DNA from 2 places in the Marinomonas sp. 15G6-16 genome. Region 1 is predicted to be linked to the other one. Evidence: predicted binding sites of a transcription regulator. Region 1 holds the regulator's gene; the other holds the start of a gene.
What was found. Region 1 encodes sigma-54, which starts transcription at its own class of promoters, with help from an activator protein. Its sites were predicted from a motif close to TGGCACNNNNNTTGCTNT; they were not measured.
Positions count from the first base shown of each region.

Region 2: AC0L46_RS08685 (amino acid ABC transporter substrate-binding protein) is a predicted target of sigma-54. The motif match lies at 2,256-2,273, and genes of this name have one in related genera.

Region 1 covers NZ_CM147916.1:3,136,431-3,140,403, reverse strand. The annotation lists gene AC0L46_RS14875 (calcium/sodium antiporter) at 1-201, shown strand, start outside; gene lptC (LPS export ABC transporter periplasmic protein LptC) at 201-779, shown strand; gene lptA (lipopolysaccharide transport periplasmic protein LptA) at 763-1,272, shown strand; gene lptB (LPS export ABC transporter ATP-binding protein) at 1,273-1,998, shown strand; gene AC0L46_RS14855 (RNA polymerase factor sigma-54) at 2,074-3,546, shown strand; gene ptsN (PTS IIA-like nitrogen regulatory protein PtsN) at 3,564-3,973, shown strand, end outside.
Region 2 covers NZ_CM147916.1:1,790,870-1,794,842, forward strand. The annotation lists gene AC0L46_RS08680 (amino acid ABC transporter permease) at 1-1,030, opposite strand, end outside; gene AC0L46_RS08685 (amino acid ABC transporter substrate-binding protein) at 1,148-2,170, opposite strand; gene lrp (leucine-responsive transcriptional regulator Lrp) at 2,705-3,181, shown strand; gene AC0L46_RS08695 (ComEA family DNA-binding protein) at 3,216-3,890, opposite strand.

The DNA.
Region 1 (3,973 bases):
TTGATTGCACCGGGAATAATTGATGCCAACGTAACTAATCGAGATTACCCTTGGGTATTGGCTTTAACAATCGCTCTTGCGTTCGCTATTTATATTTTCAAAAAATCTAAAACCGGCAGCATTCCACGCTGGGTTGGATTACCGCTTCTTGGATCTTATTGTGTCTATTTATTTATAATTAGCTCAGGCAGTTCGATCTAATGTTTAAATTTGAAAGCACAGCTACGCCTAAAATCTTATTATTCGCTATCTTATTGATTGCTGGTGTAGCTGCTTTTCTATGGCATGAAGCTTCTCCTCAAAGAAGTCTAATACCAACAGATTCTTTAAGCAGCTCTCCGGACTACTTCATTACTCAGGTAACCATCAAAGAGTTCAATCAAAATGGAGAATTAATCGAAACCCTCCATGCGAAGCAAACGCTGCATTATATTGATGACTCTAAAACACTCCTTGATTCTCCAAGCGTTGCACGAAAATCTGAGTCAGGCACTTGGAGCGCAAAAGCAAATAAAGGCATCATTCATGATGGAAGTAATGATATTCTACTCACAGACAAGGCTGAAGCCGTTAAGACATATCTTCAATCTGAAGACATAAAACTGAGCGCAGACAGCATACATTATTTAGATAAAGATCAATCATTAACAAGCCAAGGAAGTCCGATGCTAGTCTCCACACAAGGAGAAACTTCCGCTGACAAAATTACGACCTATATCAATTCAGAAGAAGTCATCATGACAGGATCTGTAAGAGGAACATATGAAACACTTGATTAACATTAGCGCCTTGCTAACTTCTGCTTTATTAAGCCAATACACTTATGCCCTCCCAGACGACATAAACAAACCGATAGAAATTCAAGCAGACGAAGCCTCTTTTGATCAAAATACAGGGGAAGCCATTTACAAAGGCAATGTCTTCATTAAACAGGGCTCTATTGAAATACAAGCGCAATACTTAAAAGTTACCACGGATGCCACCACTAAAAAGTTCAGCAATTTAGAAGCTTTGGGGCAACCTGCTAAATTTAGCCAACAAGTTGACTGGAGTGGAAATATTGTTATCAGTAAAGGTAACGAGATACACTATTCAACACAGGAATCCAAACTTGAGATCATGGGTGATGGTTACTTGAGCAGAATGGATAACTCTATCTCTGCAGATTACATTCTCTATATGGTCGAAGATGGCACCTTTAACGCAGAGAAAAAAGATTCCGGTCGAGTCTCCATGACGCTACAACCTCAAACAGATAAGGCTGCTCAATAAATGGCCCTTCTAGAAGCTAAAAACCTAGCAAAGAGCTACAAAAAACGACAAGTAGTAAAGGATGTTTCCATCTCAGTTGAGTCTGGCCAAGCGGTTGGTTTGCTTGGTCCTAACGGCGCAGGCAAAACCACATGCTTTTATATGATAGTTGGAATGGTTGCCAATGATGCAGGCGGCATATTTATCGATGGTAAAGACATCACCAGTAACGCCATGCACACTAGAGCACAAAAAGGCATCGGTTACTTACCACAAGAAGCCTCCATTTTTAGAAAAATGTCTGTTGAAGACAATATTTTAGCGATTTTAGAAACACGCAAAGAACTCACAAAAGCCCAGAAAAAATCCAGGCTTGAAGATTTATTAGAAGAATTTCATATTACCCATATCAGAAAGAACTTAGGCATGGCCTTATCTGGTGGCGAGAGACGCCGCGTAGAAATTGCACGAGCACTAGCAATGAATCCAAAGTTCGTTCTCTTAGACGAACCCTTCGCTGGTGTTGACCCTATTTCTGTTGGCGATATCAAACTTATTATTAAACACTTACAAGAAAGCGGCATTGGCGTTCTAATCACAGATCACAATGTCAGAGAAACCTTAGACATCTGCGATAAAGCTTATATTGTGGGTAACGGATATATCATTGCTTCTGGTGATGCCAGTACAGTTATTAACAATGAACAGGTAAAAAAAGTCTATTTAGGTGACGACTTCCGCCTGTAACCCCTTATCATTACTGCAGAAAGGGAGTAGTATGCATAACTCGTTCCAATTCACTCAAATAAAAAGAGTTGCTCCATGAAGCAGTCTTTACAGTTAAAACTCGGTCAACAGCTGACCATGACACCTCAGCTACAGCAAGCGATACGTTTGTTGCAGCTTTCTACGCTGGATCTTAAACAAGAAATTCATGAATTTCTTGAGTCAAACCCTCTTCTTGAACTTGACGATGACGAACAAGGACAAGTAGAAGCACCAGCCAGCATCGAATCCAAAAGCACACCAGAAACACCTGATGTCAATACAAGTGAAGAAGCTCGTGTTGAATCAGAATGGACAGAAAGCATTCCTGAAGAGCTCTCAATAGACAGCAACTGGGATGACACCTATCAAAGCTCTGCCGCGATCAGCGACAACAATAGCTATGAAGGTGACGGCGACTTCGAAAGCCGTAATGCGCCAGCAGAAAGCATACAAGACCACTTAATCTGGCAATTAAATTTAACTCACATGTCTGATAGAGACATTGAGATTGCATACGCAATTATTGAATGCGTACAGCCAGATGGTTACCTAAGTATTACACCAGACGATATCTGCGAGTCTCTTTCTATCGAACTAGAAGAACTTGATATAGAAGAAGTCATGGCCGTCCAACATAGACTGCAGCGTTTTGATCCTATAGGTGTTTGTTCTACCGATCTACGGGACTGCCTCTTAGTTCAGTTAGAAGCGTTTCAAAACCATCCTTTATACAAAAGCACGCACAACCTGATTGACAATTATTTGCCACTTCTCGGTAGTCGTGACTTTGCGCAATTAAGCAGAAAAACAAAGCTCAAAGACGAAGCTCTCAAAGAAGTTGTTAGCCTAATACAGCAACTTAATCCTCGTCCAGGCTCTGTTATTGATGCAGACGATACGGACTATGTCATTCCAGATGTTTCTGTCAAAAAGCGCAATGGCAGTTGGCAAGTAGAGCTAAATAACGACGCTTTGCCGCCAGTCAAAATAAACGAAACTTATTCTGCTATGGCTAGCACCGCATCAACACCCGAGGACGCGAGCTATATTAAGACGTCATTACAAGAAGCCAAGTGGTTCATGAAAAGTCTACAAAGCCGAAATGAAACCCTACTGAAAGTTGCCAGCTGTATTGTAAGCCGTCAAATTGACTTCTTTGAATTAGGTGAAGAAGCCATGAAACCCATGGTACTTCATGATGTGGCAGAAGAAGTCGGCATGCACGAATCGACAATATCTAGGGTGACAACTCAAAAATACATACACACACCAAAAGGTATTTTTGAACTTAAATATTTCTTCTCTAGCCATGTCAACACAGCATCTGGCGGTGAATGCTCTTCTACAGCGATACGAGCCATGATTAAAAAGCTAGTAACAGATGAGCCAGCGAAAAAACCTTTAAGCGATAATAAACTAGCGACTATTTTGGCAGACCAAGGCATACAAGTTGCCCGTCGTACTGTCGCAAAATACCGCGAGGCGATGAACATACCGCCATCCAATGAACGCAAGCGATTGATCTAAACGGACACTATTTTACCATGCCATTAAAATCATTATTGAAAGCAGAACTTGTCTTTGCAAAACAAGAGATTGTCAGCAAAAAACGCGTTCTTGAGAACTTAGCGGAAGTCGCATCTAACAAACTGCATTGCGATAACGAAGCGGTTTATGACGCTTTGTTAGGCCGAGAAAAACTTGGTAGTACTGGTATAGGAAATGGTATAGCCATCCCTCATTGCCGTTTGGAGTCTGCTAATCATACGGCAATCGTTGTGATGTCATTACAAAATCCGATTGACTTTGATGCTATTGACAAAAGAGCGGTAGATTTGATCTTCGCCCTCATCGTTCCACCTCACGAGTGCGACTCTCATTTATCGACATTGGCGCAAATTGCAGAATTAGCACAATCGCCACAATCTTTAGATAAACTAAGAACCGCTCAAAC
Region 2 (3,973 bases), 1.3 Mb from region 1:
CAACCAGTTCAGGGTAGGCAATAGCAGCACCTAACGAAGAGTTTTTCGCTAAGTTTAAATATTGGCTAGTTAATGGTGGGATGATAACGCGCAATGCTTGAGGCAATACAATTAAACGCTGAGTCAAATTGTCTTTTAAGCCTAAAGATCTTGCCGCTTCTGTTTGTCCCCAGTTAACAGACAAAATACCTGCACGGACGATTTCAGCAATGAAAGAGCCAGTGTAGGTGGATAAAGCCACAAGAACAGCGACAAACTCAGGAGGTAGAACCATACCGCCTGTGATATTGAAGCGACTCTTTTGTGGTAAATCGAACTCTATTGGAAAGCCTGCAATAGCAAGGGATAAAAAGGTAATCCCGATAATCAATCCTAAAGAAGTCCAGTAGGCTGGAAACCAAACGCCCGTTTTAGTTTGACGCTTCTTAGCCCAGATAATCACGGCGATAGAAGCAACGATAGACAAAATAAAGCCAGCGATTACAAGACCGAAGCCATCTTGAAAAATAGGGTTAGGAGAGTAAATACCGCGCTTATTTAATAGGAAGTCTGCAAACTCATAACTATTACGAGGTGCAGGTAGCGCCGCTAGTACCGCAAAGTACCAAAAGAACATTTGCAGTAGTAATGGAATATTACGCAAGGTTTCAACATAGACAGTTGCTAAACGTGCGACTAGCCAGTTTTTCGACAGTCGGGCAACACCCATGATGACACCAATGACAGTTGCTAACACAATCCCCATTAGGGAAATAACAACAGTGTTGATTAAAGCAACAACAAACGCACGACCATAAGAGTTTGCTTCTGTGTACTCAATCAAATGAATAAGGATGGGAAATCCGGCTGGCTGATTTAGAAATGTAAAACCAGTGGAAATACCTTGATTAGCTAGGTTGGCTTGTAAGTTACTGAATAGGTAATAACCTACGAAAACGACCACGGCTAGAAGCACTATTTGAAAGATCAAGGCACGGGTGCCTGCATCATGCAAAAGGCTTTTGTTACTTGAAGTTGTTTTATCGCTCATCTTAGTTCAGGCAAATGGAATGCTCGTCAGATGTGTAAGAAAGGGGGAGAAATTCAGCGGCGATGAAAGATCGCCGCTGAATAAATACCCGAAGCAGGTTGCTCTAGGTATTAATAATTAACGTACTGGTGGCGCGTACATTACACCGCCTTCAGTCCATAGGTTGTTAATACCACGTGGAAGACCAACTGGAGTAGATGGACCAACGTTACGTTCGAATACTTCACCGTAGTTACCTACTTGTGAAATAACGTTGTAAGCCCAGTCTGCAGGAAGACCAAGTTGAGCACCCATATCACCTTCAGAACCTAGAAGACGCTTGATGCCTGGATCGTTTGTTTCACTTTTGATTTTAGAAACGTTTTCAGAAGTGATACCCATTTCTTCAGCGTTAACCTGAACGAACATTGCCCAAGTTACGATATCTTTCCACTGGTTGTCGCCGTGACGAACAACAGGGCCTAGAGGCTCTTTAGAAATAGTTTCTGGAAGAATCATGTGAGCGCTTGGATCTGCAAGCTTAGAACGGTGAGCAGCAAGACCTGATTTATCTGTAGTGAATACATCACAACGGCCAGAAGCGTAAGCAGCTAGTGCTTCGTCTGCTTTTTGAACAACAACAGGAACGTAAGACAATTTGTGCTTACGGAAGAAGTCAGCCATGTTCAATTCAGTTGTAGTACCTTGCTCAGTACATACTGTTGCACCATCAAGATCCAAAGCAGACTCAACGCCTAGATCTTTACGAGCCATGAAACCTTGACCGTCATAGAAGTTAACAGCTGTGAAGTCTAAACCTAGAGATGAATCACGAGTGTAAGTCCAAGTCGTGTTACGAGCTAGAACGTCGATCTCACCAGATTGTAGAGCTGTAAAACGCTCTTTAGCAGATAGAGGAGTGAATTTTACTTTTTGAGCATCACCAAAAATGGCTGCAGCTGCTGCACGACAAGCGTCAACATCGATACCAGTCCAGTTACCTTCAGAATCTGCGTTGGAGAAGCCTGGAACACCTTGGCTAACACCACATTGGATAAAGCCTTTAGATTTAACGTCATCTAGTGTAGCTGCAGTCGCTGCTGTGCTTAGAGTCGCTGCAACAGCTGCAGTAGATAGTATTTTACTAACATTCGATTTCATTATATTAAGCCTCCCGGGCATTTTTTTACATATGTTGTTATATTGCTGAACTTAACGTCAGATTTATATTATCTGTAGTGTTTATTAAGCAAACTTAGTGCCAACATTCTATTCTTCTTATTGTCAGATATATGTAGATGATTCCTCTACAAAGGACACTACATGCATCTATAGAATTACTCTTTTTCGCCATAGTCAAGCAGAAAAAATTATATGCTACACGTAATCTGCACTTTTTTTGCGTATTTCTGAATGTAATTCTTATGTCTTTGATATTTATTTTTTCTGTAAAGCGTTAGTTTTCGGGGGATTAGGCTAATCGCTTAATTATTGTTCACAAGTGGTGCGAGATTTTTTTTTAAATGTTCCATTTTGTAGCAGAGACGACTTTTTGCTTAATTCTGGTGCTTGTTTTTGGATTTATTGCTATACCCTTACTAAATATATTGAATAAAGCTCTTTCCATAATTTGCAATCTGCATGATAGACTTAGGCATTAATTGAAGCTACGTTACGTAAGGAGATCCGTGTCAAATGGATAACTCAGTAAAACCACTCGATCGCTTAGACAAAAAAATACTTCGTGAATTACAGATAAATGGCCGTTTATCGAATGTAGAACTAGCGAGCCGTGTTGGGTTGAGTGCCACTCCTTGTTTGGAACGTGTTCGCCGTTTAGAGCGAACAGGTTACATTACGGGTTATTGTGCTTTGGTAAATCCGAAAAAGGTGGATGCTGGTTTGTTGGTCTTTGTTGAAATTAGACTGAAAACAACCTCCCCTGAAGGCTTTAATGAATTTAAAACAGCGGTTGCTGAAATTCCAGAGATTTTAGAATGTCACTTGATCGCGGGCGACTTTGAATATCTTTTAAAAGCACGCGTTTCAAATATGGACTCCTACCGTTTACTTTTAGGTGAAACATTGCTGACTCTGCCTCACGTTCGCGAGTCTCGAACTTATGTCGCAATGGAAGAAGTGAAAAGCACGACGGTTGTAAATATCCCATAATCCTGCCTGCGTGCTTTGCATTTCCTTAAACCTTTTAGCTTGAGAGCTGTTCTAGTAGTTTTTTCAGCATTTTTGGCCCCATTCCTTTGACGTTAATAATCGCTCTTTCAGATTGAAAAGGGCGCTCTGTAATAATCCTCTCTAGTGCTTTTTTGGGAATCCCTTTTACCGCTCTTAATTCTGCTTTTTTTATTTTATTGATAAGGCAATGTCCGTCGCCTGAATCTACAAACTTGGAGTGGGTAATGGATTCTTTTGGAGAGGTTATTTGAGGTTCTATTGTGTTAGTTTCATGCTCACTGCTGTAGGCATCTGCTGCATCAGACATGGCTTGGGTCTGATAGAGGAAGTCGAAAAACACTTCATCAATCAGTGCGTACTCTAAACCATCCCATTCCCTTAATTGTAATGAGAGCTGCCAAGTTCCCGTGGGAGGATGTTGAAAGAGCAGGTCGTAATAGCAGTCGCTCAGGAAGTGTTGCCCTCTTAATTCTCCTATCGTTGTGGAAGCTAGAAGTACGCTTTGAGATTCTCTGTTTTGTTGGTTCTGGGCACTAAAGGCGATTTGAATTGTGCCGCTCATGTTCAGTTCATCTCTATTGCTTCCAATAAAGTCTGCAGAAATCATCACTCGGTCGTTTTCTATTTTGTAACCGCATCCTTGTATTGATAATTCTGCACCTTGATTTGCTTGTTCTAAAAAAGACATACCAGCTCCTTGAGATGAATTGGCTTGAACAGAATGTAAGAAACTACCCAGTTCGATAGATTTTATGGGGATATCTTGAACAT